DNA from 2 places in the Vallitalea guaymasensis genome. Region 2 is predicted to be linked to the other one. Evidence: riboswitches for the same ligand, from Rfam matches in the RefSeq annotation. Region 2 holds a riboswitch; the other holds the start of a gene.
What was found. Region 2 has a riboswitch for cyclic di-GMP ahead of HYG85_RS23865 (transglutaminase-like domain-containing protein). Riboswitches for the same ligand answer to the same signal wherever they lie in the genome.
Positions count from the first base shown of each region.

Region 1: another riboswitch for cyclic di-GMP. It lies ahead of HYG85_RS18030 (hypothetical protein); the one in region 2 lies ahead of HYG85_RS23865 (transglutaminase-like domain-containing protein).

Region 1 is NZ_CP058561.1:4,196,152-4,204,513, forward strand. It holds gene HYG85_RS18005 (ABC transporter substrate-binding protein) at 1-921, shown strand, start outside; gene HYG85_RS18010 (GTP-binding protein) at 939-1,646, shown strand; gene HYG85_RS18015 (ATP-binding cassette domain-containing protein) at 1,636-2,688, shown strand; gene HYG85_RS18020 (undecaprenyl-diphosphate phosphatase) at 2,884-3,708, shown strand; gene HYG85_RS18025 (hypothetical protein) at 3,764-4,039, opposite strand; cyclic di-GMP riboswitch class I at 4,275-4,360, shown strand; gene HYG85_RS18030 (hypothetical protein) at 4,576-5,352, shown strand; gene HYG85_RS18035 (hypothetical protein) at 5,389-5,748, shown strand; gene HYG85_RS18040 (hypothetical protein) at 6,062-7,267, shown strand; gene HYG85_RS18045 (NPCBM/NEW2 domain-containing protein) at 7,505-8,362, shown strand, end outside.
Region 2 is NZ_CP058561.1:5,522,244-5,530,605, reverse strand. It holds gene HYG85_RS23880 (BlaI/MecI/CopY family transcriptional regulator) at 1-143, shown strand, start outside; gene HYG85_RS23875 (BlaR1 family beta-lactam sensor/signal transducer) at 156-1,952, shown strand; gene HYG85_RS23870 (MBL fold metallo-hydrolase) at 1,975-2,829, shown strand; cyclic di-GMP riboswitch class I at 2,959-3,047, shown strand; cyclic di-GMP riboswitch class I at 3,080-3,164, shown strand; cyclic di-GMP riboswitch class I at 3,190-3,269, shown strand; gene HYG85_RS23865 (transglutaminase-like domain-containing protein) at 3,262-4,068, shown strand; gene HYG85_RS23860 (site-2 protease family protein) at 4,315-4,920, shown strand; gene HYG85_RS23855 (segregation and condensation protein A) at 4,944-5,705, shown strand; gene scpB (SMC-Scp complex subunit ScpB) at 5,815-6,393, shown strand; gene HYG85_RS23845 (D-alanyl-D-alanine carboxypeptidase family protein) at 6,463-7,626, shown strand; gene HYG85_RS23840 (pseudouridine synthase) at 7,672-8,362, shown strand, end outside.

The DNA of each region.
Region 1 (8,362 bases), 1.3 Mb from region 2:
CTTATGGAGTCATTCAATAAATGGATGGAAGGCACTGGTAATAACCTAGATACTAAAATGGAGTATGAATTAAAAGCGGCATCCATGGGTGTGGATTGGTTAAAAGAATCATTAGAGAAAACTGAAGACCCAGATGTATTATCAGATATATTCATATCAGCAGGTTTTGATCTGTTTTTTGATAAAAAATTAATTGGCAAATGGGCTTCAAAAGGTGTTTTTGAAGATATAACCAAAATGGAACATTATAATAAGGAATTTGATAATGAAGAAATATGTCTAAAAGACCCTAATAACAACTATTCAATTATAGGGGTAGTACCAGCAGTATTTTTAATAAATATAGAAGAATTAAATGGCAGAGATATGCCAAAATCATGGGAAGATATATTGAAACCAGAGTTTGAGAATAGTGTTAGTCTGCCAATCGGTGATTTTGATTTATTTAACGCCATATTATTGAATATTCATCAAAAATATGGTGAAGAAGGATTGAGAAAACTAGGAAAATGCCTATCAACAGGAATGCATCCTTCTGAAATGGTAAAATCTCACAGAAAACAGGATAAACCAGTAGTTACAATCATGCCATATTTCTTTACTAAGATGATTAAAAATGAAGGACCAATGAAACCTGTATGGCCATTAGATGGAGCTATAATAAGCCCAATATTCTTACTATCCAAGAAAAGCAAAAAAGATATGTTAGAACCAGTTGTTGATTTCTTTGCTTCAAAGGAAGTAGGAGAGATATTATCTCATAACGGTAAGTTTCCAAGTGTTAATCCAGAAGTGGATAACATGATATCAATGGAACATAAATATATGTGGTTAGGCTGGGATTATATATACAATAATGATATGGGTGAATTAATAAATAGATGTGAGAGTATTTTCAATGAAAATATAGATGTTAAATAGAGAGAAAGGTGATAAATATGAATCTAGTTACTATTTCCGGACCTCCATCTTCAGGTAAGACATCAGTTATTTTAAAAACAATAGGCGCTCTTCAAAAAAGAGGATTATCAGTAGGTGTAGTTAAATTTGACTGTCTCTATACAGATGATGATATATTATATAAAAAAGCAGGAATACCAGTTAAGAAAGGTTTGTCTGGTTCTCTATGCCCTGACCATTACTTTGTCAGTAATATTGAAGAAGTTGTTAAGTGGGGTATAAAAGAAAACTTGGATTTACTCATTACTGAGAGTGCAGGACTTTGTAATCGTTGTTCACCATATATCAAGGATATCAAAGCAATTTGTGTAATAGATAATCTTAGTGGGATAAATACTCCTAAGAAAATAGGACCAATGTTAAAATCTGCTGATATAGTTGTAATAACCAAAGGTGACATTGTATCACAAGCAGAGAGGGAAGTGTTTTCTTCAAGAGTTAATTCTGTTAATCCAAAAGCTGTTACGATGCATATCAATGGGTTGACTGGACAAGGCGCATTTGAATTAAGTACTCTATTATATGATGAAGAAACTGATACAAGTACAGTAAAAGGTAAAAAATTAAGATTCTCAATGCCATCAGCACTTTGTTCATACTGTTTAGGTGAAACTAGAATCGGTGAGGATTATCAAATGGGTAATGTAAGAAAAATGAAATTAGGTGATGATGAAGATGATAAATAGAGAAATGCTTGATGAACTGACAATTAATGAAATAGAAAATAAATATCCCTTTATAATATCATTCTTTGCAGATAATAAGTTGGATGTTGATGAATATAGAAATGAGACTTTCATAAGTTTCCTAGAACATTTTTCTGAGGAAGAAAGAGAAGAATGGGCTATAGATACAACTAAATTAACTGAGGATATAATCGTATATATCAATACCATGCTGGATTTTTTAGGCATAAAAGAAGAAAAAGCAGTTGATTCATTAACAATTATAGCAGGACATGATAAATCTGGACAAAAAGAAAATTTTGATAATATCACTATAAACAAAAGTGAGATAATATCTATTGTCGGTCCAACGGGTTCAGGTAAAAGCAGATTATTAGCTGATATAGAGTGGACAGCTAATGAAGATACCCCAACAGGTCGAGCCATTCTAATTAATGGTGAAAAACCAGATAAAAAGTGGAGGTTTTCATCAGGTAATAAATTGGTGGCACAGTTATCACAGAACATGAATTTTGTAATGGATTTAACTGTCAGTGAATTTCTTGAACTACATGCAAAAAGTCGTATGGTTGAAAATGAAGAAGAAGTAATAAAAAAGATTATTGAAGCTGCTAATAATCTAGCAGGAGAAGCTTTTGACCTTAATACTCCTATCACAAGCTTAAGTGGTGGACAATCTAGAGCTTTGATGATAGCGGATACAGCTATTCTAAGCACGTCCCCTATTGTATTAATAGATGAAATTGAGAATGCTGGAATTGATAGAAAGAAAGCACTGGGTCTTCTTGTTAGCAAAGAAAAGATTGTATTAATGGCGACTCATGACCCTAGTTTGGCACTTATGGCTGATAAGAGAATAGTTATAAGAAACGGTGGTATATATAAGGTTATAGAAACAGGAAAAGAAGAAAAAGCTATGCTGCAAGAATTAGAAAAGATGGATAAAGTCATCAAAGGATTAAGAACTTCTCTAAGAAAGGGAGAAATAATTAATTATAATGACAATATCAGTAATATAAATGTTTATGAAAGCATTCATTGACAAAAACTTATTTATCTTATAGGAAAGTTGCTACGGAACGAGGCGTAGCTTCTTTTTTTTATAGAATATTAATAAACTTAAGGGTTTTTTAATGTTTATCTTATTGCGCATGTGACTTGATTTAATGTATAATTGAAGAAATGTATTATTTTTACAACATAGAACAAGCTATTTACGCAGGAGGAAGTTTTTTATATGGATATTATTGAGATATTTAAAGCATTGATTATTGGTATCGTAGAGGGAGTTACAGAATGGTTGCCAATAAGCAGCACAGGTCATATGATTCTAGTTGATGAATTTCTTAAGTTGAATATGTCGGACGCTTTTAAGGAAATGTTTTTCGTTGTAATTCAACTAGGGGCAATAATGGCAGTTGTAGTTATTTACTGGAAGAAGATTTTTCCCTTTTCATTTAAACAAAAGCAATTTATTAAAAAAGATACTATTCTTTTATGGGTAAAGATTGTCATTGCATGTATTCCAGCAGGAATCGTAGGTATATTATTTAACGATAAGATGGATGAATTATTCTATAACTATCAGACAGTTACTATTACATTGATATTATATGGTATTTTATTTATTATCATAGAGAAATGGAACAAAGGCAGAACTTGTAAAGTTAATGATATCTCTGAGCTTACGTATCAGACAGCACTTATAATAGGTTTATTTCAAGTATTATCATTAATACCAGGAACTTCACGTTCTGGAGTAACTATATTAGGAGCAATACTTATAGGAACATCAAGAACTGTAGCCGCTGAATTTACATTTTTCTTGGCTATGCCAGTTATGTTTGGTGCAAGTATAATCAAGATACTAAAATTCGGCTTTGCATTTACAAGTCTAGAATTATTGGTTCTTCTAACAGGAATGATAGTTGCTTTTGTAGTTTCAATATTAGCTATCAAATTCCTAGTAGGATATATCAAAAAACATGACTTCAAAGTATTCGGTTGGTACAGAATAGCGTTAGGAATCATTGTAATCCTATATTTTACAATATTTAAATAAAACAATGGGGCTGTAGGATAATTAAAAATGTATTATCCTACAGCCCTTATATTTTCTATACACGATCCATTCCTTCAGTTTGCTTTTTAACTAAGACTCCTTCAGCTATTTCCCATTCTTTGGTTGCTGTACCTTCATCATTAATGATGTAGCCATTACTTGATAAAGGATATAAAAGGTCTTTTGTAAAATTACGTCCAGATGCTTCACATAACCAATGAGTAGCTGTTTTCATTATTCTATTATAATCGTCTTCTGTATCAGCAAATTGAAATAATCTATTGCTCACATTATAATAAACCTCATTATCTATTACAGTTGTATCTTCCATTTTCATCACCTCTTAGTTATGTTTTGCTAAGATTGATGAAATTATTTATTTAATGTTGTAATTGATTTTTGACTGCTTTCATTAGGTAAAATTATCTATTTAAAAAATAAACAAGTAGTAATAATAACTTAAGTATGAATTGCAAAAGTAGGTAATCGGGAATATTTTGTATATAAAATAAATTGAAAGCAAAGAATAATTATGTTATAATAAGTCCAGTATTAAATATTGTTTATTAAGAAAATAGCAAACCTATTGAAAAATAGGGACGCAAAGCTATGGGTCTAAGGGATTATATCCTAGGACTGCCAGGTTGCCGTATAATAATTTGATGGCAGTCACTATTATTAGTAGCTGTTTTTTTTGTCACATTTTTTTCATTGGCTAATAACGTTATATGAAATGTTATGTGGAGTGTAACAATTACCTTTTTTATATTAAAGGAATCTTCCTGCCATAAAATATAGTATATTTTATCATTTTTGTTTGATGAAATTATTTTATTTGTTTAATTAATAGTTGAAAGAGGGGATATAATGAAAAAAAATGATGTTTTATATGATAAAGTATTTTTAGTAAAATTTTTGGAACAATTAAATATAGAATTAGAGTATAAGCGATTGGATGGGAAAAATGAAGAGTTGATCGCTGAAGCGGCAAAATGTCTTGCTGAAACTTTTGCAGGGGTAACAGTAAAGGAAGAAACAATATCTGAACCGATGGTACAGGCTGTTCACTTATCTATTGAGGATTTTAATGAATTTGTTTATAATTACATGAAAAATGTTGTAGAACAAGGATTGTGTTATATAGCTATAAACAGAAAAAACAATAGAATCATAGGTGTGTTAGCATGTGAAGACTTTGATCCAGATGAAGAAGTCCCTCCATTTACAGATAATTTAGAGCCCATGAATAAAATCTGTGAATTACTTGAAGTTCTTGATAAGAGGTTTTTGGATACTATTTATTACAAAACAAATAAAAAAGTTAAAAAGAATGATTTTGTACATATGTTTATGATTGGTGTAAAATCAGATAAGCTAAAGAAAGAAATAGCAAAAGACTTAGTGAGAATCTGTCAGGATGATGCAATAAAAAGAGGCTATAAAGGTATGTTTCTTGAAGCTACCAATATTAAATCTGCTACATTAATCTCAAAATATTTTAAGTTTAAACTTGTTCATGATGAAAAAGGAATGCTTATACATACAAAATATGCTGAGACAGAACATTTTAAAGATATACCACCTGAAAAATCCTTGGATTGTAAATTATTCTATAAAGCGCTTGACCCAGAATATGATATTTAATATTAAATAACAAAACATTTACTAGGAGGTATACACATGTATAAAATTGACGTTAATTCAAGTAAGAAATTAGTATCTTTAGTAGCTGAGGGAATGTTCACAGTAGATGAAGCTAAAGATTGTATGAAAGACTATGAAAGCAAATTAAGAATGATAAATGTTAAGGATTATGTATTTTTAGTTGATGCAAGAAAACAATCAACTTCTACTCCAGAAGTAGGAGAAATGTTAACAGAAGCATTAAAAAAATACTTGGATACACCATTCAAAAAGAGATATTATGTAAAACTTGATTCAGTTATTGCAATGTCACAAATAAGAAGACTTGGTGGAAAAGACTTTGTTGATAAATTTGAAGTAGTAAATACACCAGAAGAAGTAATTAATAGTCTATAATATTTATTAATTTAACAAGAATAGATTATAAATCCAGGGAATTAAATATTTTCCTCTGGATTTATTTTTTACTTTGAATGAAATTAGTTATAGTGTTCATAATAAGAGTAGTAGATATTATTATAGTTACAATAGATTTATAGTTATTAGTAGGTATGATTTGTTGCAATATTCAGCAAGATTACGACAGAATATATAAATAATTATGACAAATTACAAACTGATGTCAAATAAATAATTGATTTACAATATACTTAACATAGTTTATAATGGGTAGTGACAAAAAAAGACAATATATTAGGAGGTATATAGTATGAAAAGAATATCAGCAATGATAGTATGTGTATTATCTGTTATGTTAATATTTGTTGGATGTGATTATAATGAAAATAAATTATATAATGCATTTAAGAAATCACTAGAAGTCACTTCAAGTGAAAGTGACACAGATATTTCAATAACTTTAGAGACTGAAGGATTTTCAGAAGAAGAGCAATTCAGTATTGCTGCTGTAAAGATGTTATTACAGGATACGAACATTAACATTCACACGAAGTTACAGCAAAACAAACAAAAGACATCAAGAAAAATGTATGTAGATACTCAGTTCGTTTTTGGTGGAATAGGAATGGGAGTAGAATATTGGGGAGATTATAATATGTTACAAAAGAATTCAAAATCCCTCAATGTAATAAAATTACCATCTATAATGATGTTCAGCGAGGAGTTTGCTGGAAAAGAATATCTTGTAATAAATCAAGAGAACAATGAAGATATTACTTATGATAGTAAATTAGTATTGGAATTACAAGAAAAATTAAATAAATTCTTAAAAGATTACGCTTTACAATATAATCCTAACTTGAAATTAGTGAAAAACAAAGGAAGAAAAACAATTGATGGTAAGACAGCATATGTATATGAATTATCATTAGACAACGAGTCACTAAGTAAGTTGATAAATTATACAGCTAATAATCTATTAGATAATAAAGAAGCACTTGAATTCTTCAGTGAATATATGGACATTATCTCAAAGATGGTTAACAAGTCTGAAGAAGAAGTCAAAAAAAGTAAGGAAGAAATAGATACTATCTTAGAAAATTTAGATGAGAGTAAACCTGCATTAAAAAATATGATTGATATTTTTACAGATAAATTATGTAAATGTAATCTATTAGGTGAAAAAGGTATCGTTATAGAATATGCTCTCAATAAAGAAGGTTATATCATTAACGAATCAGGTTTAATAGATTTGAATATTGATATTGCTAAGATAGAAGAAGTCATGGCTATACAAAATAGATTGACTGATGAAGAATATGATGAAGATATTTTAGATGAAGACGTATCTGGTGTAATCAAATTAGGTTTCAAATTCAACAAAAAAATATATAATATAAATGAAAAAGTTGAAATCGATATGCCTAAATTGACTAAAGAGAATTCTGTTGACCTGAATGAATTAATGAAAGCTAGAAGTGAATCTTTTAGTCAAATGTATCCAAAAGATATCTAAAAAAGGAATTTAATTAAAGCAAATTGATTGCAATAATCAAAAAATAAATACATTAAAAAGATGATTCTCTGTATATATCAGGAATCATTTTTTTTGATTTTCTAATTGTTGCTATTTTGATTAGGATTATAGAAATGAGTCCTATTAATGTAGTTTTATATCATATAGATATAGGATTATAGATGTTAAAATTAAGATGTACCAAAATTTAGAAAATTATTGTATAGGAGGAAAAAAATGTATAATAAGGTTAAAGTCTTTTTCATCAGCTTAGTGGTAGTGACAATGTCATTGTCAAACTTTACAACGACTATTGCTATGGCATCTACGGAGAGTGAAAGTGATTTACGGATTACATCAGCTAACAAAATGTTAGAGCAAAGATTTAATTTATCTAAGCAAAATGTCCTTGAAGTACAAGTTGTTTCACCTGAAAATGAACCAAGAGGTGAATGGGAACCACGAATAACTCAACATTATGGGGTAGATACAGTAATTCCTTCTTATTGGGGAAGTTATCACGGAGTACCTGCTAATGAAGGCGGTAATCACTATAGGGAATGTTTCTGCCTTCGTGATATCTGTCACCAAACTGATGCAGGACACTTGTTAGGTCTTGATAATGAAAACTTTACAATGCTCCAACTTTTTGCAATAGGTGCTAACGATAACACTATAAAACCATACTGGCCAAAATGGTCTTATGATTTCTATGGTTACCCTTATTATATGGATGCGGGTTTTCAAGAGTTGCCTGCTCCTTTTGAGCTATTAGAAAAAATCTATCGTCAATACCTATGGACAGGGGATGACAGATGGATTAATGACCCAGAGATATTGGAATATGCTGAAAATTTACATTCAATTGATGCGTTTATGGGTTCACATGATGTAAATAATAATGGTATTGCTGACGGTGGCGGAAACATGGATATCTTACCTACCTTATGGGAATTTGAAGAGAGAGGTATGATAGTTGAAGCTGGTGATACATATGGTGTTCAATATCAATCATTATTAGCATATGCAGGTATTCTAGAGGCACGAGGGGAAATGACAAAAGCTCAAGAAATTCGTAATAGAGCGATTGCACTT
Region 2 (8,362 bases):
GAAAAGAAAACAAAAATTTCTTAAACCGTGTTTATAATGGCACTTTCAGCTTGATGTTTGCAAAATTTTTGGAAGATGAGGCATTTAGTAAGGATGAAATAAATGATTTGAAAAAGATTCTTAACGAAAAGACGGAAAAATAAGGAGGTTAGATATTGTTTAATTTACATGAGTTGACTATTCAAATATTTCATTCATCAATAATAATAAGTACTGTCATCTTGATTATTCTTAGCATAAAAACCATATTTAAAAATAGATTAGGAGCAATGTGGCATTATTCCATATGGTATATACTTATATTAAGGATGATGTTGATAGAATCTGTTGAAACCAGTTTTAGTTTTTTTAATATATATAATTACTTATTAAATAAGAAAAGCGATATTGCCATTATCACCAATGATACATTATTAGAACCTCTTGGAAATAGTAATATGCTTAATCAACCAACAAATATTTCAGGTGATTACGCAATATCTATGACACAGAATCAATTGACATTCTTATATGATAAAGGGACTATGGTTTGGTTAATAGGTGTTTTACTAATATCAATAATTATAATAGGTTATAATTTATACTTTAATTTTAGATTAAGAAGTAAATATGAAATTAATGTAGATGAAAATATAAAGATGATTGTGGAAGATTGCAAGCTAAAGATGAAGGTAGATAAAAAAATAGGTATTGCTGAAAGTAATTTGTTCAAAACACCCATATTGTTAGGTGTTCTTAAACCAATGTTAGTATTCCCAAAAGCTATCTTACAGGATTTAACATCAAAGGAATTGGAATATATTATCCTACACGAGTTAGCACATTATAAAAGAAAAGATATCATAAAGAATTGGATCTGTGTTATGTTACAGGTTATTCATTGGTTTAATCCATTGGTCAGCTATGCATTTTATAAAATGCGTCAGGATTGTGAAGTTGCTTGCGATGCATATGTCCTTTCTCATTTGGAATCACATGAATATAAGGATTATGGTAATACAATAATTACTATGATTGAAAAAATATCTTTTTCTTCATCTATCCCTGGAATAGTAGGATTTAGTAACAAAAAAACTAATATTAAAACTCGCATTCATAGTATTGTAGAATTTAGCAAGGAGAAAAAAACAACAAAAATCAAAAAAGCAATAGTTTTTGTAGTATTAGCATGTATCTTGTTAAGCAATAGACAGAGTGTAATGGGCTATGAAGAGTCAGAGTTACCTATAAATATAATAGATGAACACTTAAAAGAATATTTTGATAAATATGATGGGACATTTGTTATGTTAAATGAGAATGAAGACAATTATTACATTTATAATTCTTATAAGGCTCAACAGCGTATAGCACCATTGTCTACTTTTAAGATAGTTATTGCTGTAACGGCTCTTGAAGAGGGAATCATAAAAGACGGAATGTCAGAGTTGATATGGGATGGAACAAAATATCCTTATGATATATGGAACATGAATCACAACTTAAAAACAGGGATGAAATTTTCTGTTAATTGGTATTTTGAAAAGTTAAGTAGAGATATAGGTAAAGAAAAAATGACAGACGTGATTAAGAATATTAATTACGGTAATGAAGTTGGCTGGAGAGGGATAGAAAGTATTATAAATGGTAAATTAGCATTAAAGATTTCACCTATAGAACAAGTTGAATTTCTTAAAAAAATACATAATTACGAAATACCATTTAAGAAAGAAAACATAGATACGGTAAAAGAAGTTATAAAATTATCACAAAATGAGAATAGTGTTTTGGCTGGGAAAACAGGAACATTGATTTTAAATGAATATGAAATCAATGGGTGGTTTATTGGTTATGTAGAAAAAAATAATAACGTATACTATTTTGCCGTTAACATTGAAGGAGATAGTGATGCAAATGGTGTTAACGCTCGTAAAATAGCGCTAAAAATATTAAATGATAAAGGGATATACTAAGAATAATGAGGGAGAATTTTATATGAGAAAATATTTTGTATTAGTAATGATGATAGTAATAATGGTTACCCCTGGATGCAGTGCTAAAAAGGATGAATATATCTATAAGCTAGATATTGATAATGAAGTTAATATTGATGATAGTTTGACCATTAAAGAAATTAAGAAGGGTGTTTTAGTAGTAAATCATAAATTTCCATGGGATGGAAATTCTATGATTATTGAAATGAAAAATGGCGAAATAGCCCTGATTGATACACCTTATGAAAACGAAGCAACTAGAAAAATTATTGAGTGGGTCCGAGAACGAGCAGGTCAAGAGGTTAAATTTATAGAAATAAATACTGGTTTTCACTTTGACAATTTAGGTGGAAATAAATATCTTGCTGAACAAGATATTAAGATTATAGGAACATCAAAAACGGTAAATATGGTTAAAGAAAGAGGAGAAGATGCTAGAAAGCTTTTTTTAGATTGGCTAAAAGATCCTGAATTGAAAAAATATTATGATGTTTACACTAAACTTGAGTATATAGAGCCTACTGAAATAGTTAATATAGATATTGATGAGGAAATGGAAATTGTTTTTGGAGATGAAAAATTAGTACTTTATTATCCACAAGAATCCCATTCTCCTGACAACATTGTCGTTTATTACCCTAGTAAAAAAGTATTGTTTGGTGGTTGTATGGTGAAATCAGCTGAATCAGAAAACTTGGGTAATACAGCAGATGCAAATATTATGGGATGGTCAGAAAGCATAAAGAAATTAAAAAGAAAGTATAGTGAAAAAAGTGTTGATGTAATTGTTCCTGGTCATGGTGAAGTAGGCGATTATTCTTTGTTAGAAAATACTGAGAATCTATTAGAGCAATGAATCAGATTATCTTAGTGCTAACTATTGTTTATTAGATGTAATATATAAAGAAATATTTACCAAATTAACAATATGTGATATAATATCAATGAGAGGGTAGTCAAAGAGTCGGCAGTATTGACCGTATTATTCTGTAAATCGTAAAGCATATGAAAGTATGTGACACAAAGCTATAGGGTCTAAGGCTTAATTATAAGCTATGACAGCCAGTTACCAGAGGAAGACTTTGATTACCTAGTAGTCAAATCTTTTCTCGAAGCGGCAAATTCAGTGAAAGCTGAAGACGCAAAACTAAAGGGCCTAAGTCAATAATGATATGGCAGCCAGTTACCGAAAGAAGAGTTTTATTACTTTTCTTTCCCACGAATATGGCAAACCTATCGTGAGGTAGGGACGCAAAACTATAGGGTCTTCATATATGAAGATAGCCAGATGCCGAAGGGAGAGTTACAACTGAAAAAAATAGTATTAACTTTTATAGTTGCATTAATTTTTGTAGCATTAGCTGGGACAACCGCTTTTGCTAAGAGTGAAATTATAAAGGTCAATGCTGATAACGGCACAGTAAGTATCAATTATGATACTACTAATTATTCTGACTTAAAAGTTGTCGTGAAGAAGGGTTCGGATAAATATATCTATAACCTTAATTCTTCAAATGAAGAGCTACCATTACAAATGGGCAATGGTGAGTATACTGTAGGAATATATAAAAGAGCTGATGGTAACAAGTACAAATTGTTAACATCCAGTAAAGTACATAATGATACAACTAATAATACAGTATTCTTAGCAAGTGTTCAGAATGTACATTGGACAAGCAATTCAAATGCAGCTATTCTAGCTAAAGAACTAACTAAAGATGCCAAGACTGACAGAGAGAAAATAGAAGTTATATATAATTACATAATCGATAATGTTAAATATGATGATGAAAAAGCAAAGAATGTTAGTAGTAGATATTTACCTTCAACTAATGAAACGTTAGCTAGTAAAAAAGGAATATGCTACGATTATGCTTCTCTATTTGCAGTTATGCTTAGAAGCCTTAACATTCCTACAAAGCTTGTTCATGGCGATAGTAATTTCACTTCTGTCTATCATGCTTGGAATGAAGTGTTAGTTGATAACAATTGGATAGTTGTAGACACTACCATTGATGCAGCATATAAATCAGAAGGTGTAAAAGTTTCTTATGAAAAAGACCCTTCAGATTATAGTGCTAAAAAGGTATTTTAATAATGAATAATATTTGCTCCCTCTCAAAGTAATTTTGTAATTTTATACTCAGAGTTTAAATAAGTATTTTCATATGTCTCCATACATCTGGTAAATTTCTTTTTCCATATCATTTTTATAACGTATCATAAGTTCTATATCTCCTAATAATAATCTAGGATAAATCAAAGATTTTTCAAGTATTGCTTGAAATTATAACCAATTATTAGTACAATATCTTATAGAATGAAAAATGAGGTGTAAGACATGGAAGCAATAAAATTATTAATAGAAATAGCAATTAGTTTTGTCTGTGCAGTAATTGTAGTATGTGTTCATGAATATCCTAGAATTATTTGTTACAAGTATTTAGTTCATCCATTATATAAGAAGGAAACTAAAGTTTCATTTAATCCGCTAAAATATATGGATCCATTTGGAATAATCTCTTTTATGTTCTTAGGTGCTGGATGGCAGAAACCATTTAGTTTTAATACTGGTAGATTAAGAGATAAGAAAAAAGGTCTTATATCCATAACATTAATTGGTATATTATCTAATTTGCTGTTAATGGCAGTTTTAATACCTATTTTTGTTTCAACATTTCAGCAGAATTATTATGTGACTAAGTTTTTATTTATATTGATTCTTTTTAACTTAGCTATAGTTGTTGTGAATTTATTACCTGTACCACCATTTGATATGGTTAAAATAATTCAAGCTCTTAATCCACGTGCATACTTCAAATTTGTTCAATACGAGAAAGTTATTCAAGCTTTATTCATTTTATTCTTGGCTTCTGGATTTATTAGTACTCTAGTAAATATTATTATCAATAGTATTTTTAGTACTATGATAGTTAACGGGGTATAAGAAATAAAGAAAGGGTTTTTTAATTGAGTATTCCTGTAAAATTAGAAGTATTTGAAGGACCATTAGATTTATTGCTACATTTAATAGACAAAAACAAATTGAATATATATGATATACCTATTGTTATGATAACGGATCAGTTTTTGGAATATATCAAGAAGTTAGAAGAAAAAAATATGGAAATCATGAGTGAATTTATTGAAATGGCGGCTACATTAATAAATATTAAATCTAAAATGCTGTTGCCAATAGAAGATGAAGAGGAAGAGGAAACAGACCCTAGAGAAGAACTGATGAATAAACTCGTTGAGTACAAGAAGTTTAAATATATTAGAGATAAATTGAAAGTAAGGCAAATTGATGCTAAAAAAGTTATTTTCAAAGAACCTACAATACCAACAGAAGTTCTTAACTATGAAGAAAAAGTAGATACCAGTAAGTTACTATCAGATATAGACTTTTCTATGATTTATAATGTATTCCAATCTGTTATGAAAAAGCAATATAACAAAATAGATACTATAAGAAGTGATTTTGGTGAGATTGTTAGAGAAGAATATACTGTAAATGATAAAATAGATTATATAATTAATTTATCAAAACAGTACGAAACCATAAGTTTCAGAGATGTTCTTGAAACTCAATTATCCAAAGTAGAAATAATTGTTACATTTCTTGCAGTTTTGGAATTAATGAAGATGGGTAAAATATCAATCGTACAACGGGACCTATTTGATGATATCATTATAAAGTATACAGATTTAAATAATGATAATATAATATAATTAATCCTGAATGCCTAAATAACATAGAATATTTAGGATTTAGGATATATTTATGTAGATTGATTATATATATACTTAGAAATATAAGTTTGAACAGAGGGGAATAAAGATGCAACTATGTAAAATTGAAGCTATTATTGAATCTATATTATTTACTATGGGAGAAGCTGTTGAACTTGATAAGATAGCTGACGTTATAGAACAGGATAAAAACACAACTAAAAAGATAATGAATAATCTTATAGATAAATATGATAGTCCTGATAGGGGTATAACAATTATTGAAATTGATAATGCGTATCAGATGTGTACCAAAACAGAATATTACGATTATATAAGAAAAGTTAATAATAAAGCAAAGAATTATGTATTGACAGATGTATTGCTTGAAACTTTGTCAATAATTGCATATAAGCAACCTATCACTAAAGCAGAAGTTGAAAAAATAAGAGGTGTAAGTTCTGTGCATTGTATAAACAAACTCATAGACTATAATCTAGTCTGTGAAAAAGGTAGGATGGATGCACCAGGTAGACCTATAATATTTGGTACGACACAGGACTTCTTAAGAAATTTTGGATTTCAGTCCTTGAAGGAATTACCACTGATAGAAGAAGAAAAACTGTCAACTATACAAATTGAAGCACAAGAAGAAGTACAAAAAGAATTTAAAACAGAAGAGGAATAAAAATTTGGAATAAATTAATCATTTTTCTTATAAATTATTATAAGGAATTCTATAAGAAAGATGATTAAAATGAAGAAAATAACTAGTACAATAATATACATATTCATTATTGCAATAATGTTATCCGGTAATATTGCTTCGGCAGAAGATTGCAAAGATGAACCAAAAAAATTATATGCATACTCTGCTTTGTTGATGGATAAGAATACAGGAAGAGTATTATGGGAGAAAAAAGGCTTTGATGAAAGAGCTATGGCAAGTACAACTAAGATTATGACTTGTATTTTAGCTCTTGAGTCATGTGAACTTGATGAAATAGTAAAGGTAAGCAAAGAAGCATCAAAAGCCCCTAAGGTAAAATTGTATATTAGACCAGATGAAGAATATTATCTGGGAGATTTGTTACATGCGTTAATGTTGGTTTCATCTAATGATGTAGCAATTGCAATAGCCGAGCATGTAGCAGGTTCTACAGAAGAATTCTGTAAATTGATGACTAAGAAAGCGAAGCAGATTGGTGCTATAAATACATGTTATAAAACACCTAATGGTCTTGATGCGGATGGGCACTATACTACGGCATATGATTTAGCCCTTATAACAAGATATGCTCTTAATAATGAGACTTTTATGAAGCTTATCAATACACCATCTATAAGCTTTTGTGAAATAAAAGAGGGTAGGAACTTTAATATATCCAACAAAAATTCTTTTTTAAATATGTTTGATGGAGCTAATGGTGTAAAGACAGGTTACACTTCAAAAGCTGGTTATTGTTTTGTAGGTTCTGCTAAACGAGGAGATCTGGAATTAATATCTGTAGTACTAGCATCAGGTTGGCCTAATAATAGAACTTACCGATGGAACGATACTACAAAAATCATGAATTATGGATTTAATAATTATGAAACAAAAACAGTGTTGACCAATAATAAACATGTGTGTCAAGTTGGAGTAAAAAAAGGTATTGGAGAATCTATAGATGTTTTAACATCACAAGATGTTGATATAACGTTGTCAAAAGATGAAAAGGTATATATACTATATAATGTTAATCCTAATATAATAGCCCCGGTTAAAATTGGGCAAAATGTAGGTAATGCCGAAATATATGTTGATGGTAAACATTATCTTTCAGTACCACTCATAACCAATACAGAAGTTAAAAAGATTACTTACAAACACATATTCAATAAAGTACTTGAAAAATTTCTTTTGTTTTCATGTAACTAATAAATTTATATCTTTATGATTAATTGGATTGAGAAGGGAAAATAAATGGAAATTAGATTACAAAAATATTTGGCTGATGCAGGTATCGCCTCTAGAAGAAAATGTGAAAGTTATATAGTTGAAGGCAAAGTATCAGTTAATGGAAGAGTCGTTAAAGAACTTGGAAGCAAGATAGAACCAGATAAAGATATAGTAAAATATAATGGCAGAGTTGTTAAGAATAACTCTCACTTAATATATATTATGTTGAATAAACCTACTGGTTATATAACTAGTGTTTCAGATGAAAAAGGTAGAAAGACAGTAATGGACCTTATTGATATTAATACCAGAGTATACCCTATCGGTAGACTTGATTACAATACCAGCGGGTTATTACTTCTTACTAATGATGGAGATTTAACTTATAAATTGACTCATCCAAAACATGAAGTCGAGAAAAAATATATAGTAACTGTTAAAGGTGTACCTTCAGAAGAAAAACTAAATGAATTAAGGAAGGGAACTGATTTGGGAGTTTATAAGACATCTCACTCCAAAATTAGTGTTCTTCAAAGCAGTAAAGACAAAACAAAATTAAAAGTAGTAATTCATGAAGGTAAGAATCGACAGGTACGGAAAATGTTTGAACATATAGGTTGTCCCGTAATAAAACTTCAAAGAGCGGCTATTGGAAAGCTAAAAATAGACGGTTTATCTCAGGGTAAATATAGACATCTAAGTAAAGAAGAACTTA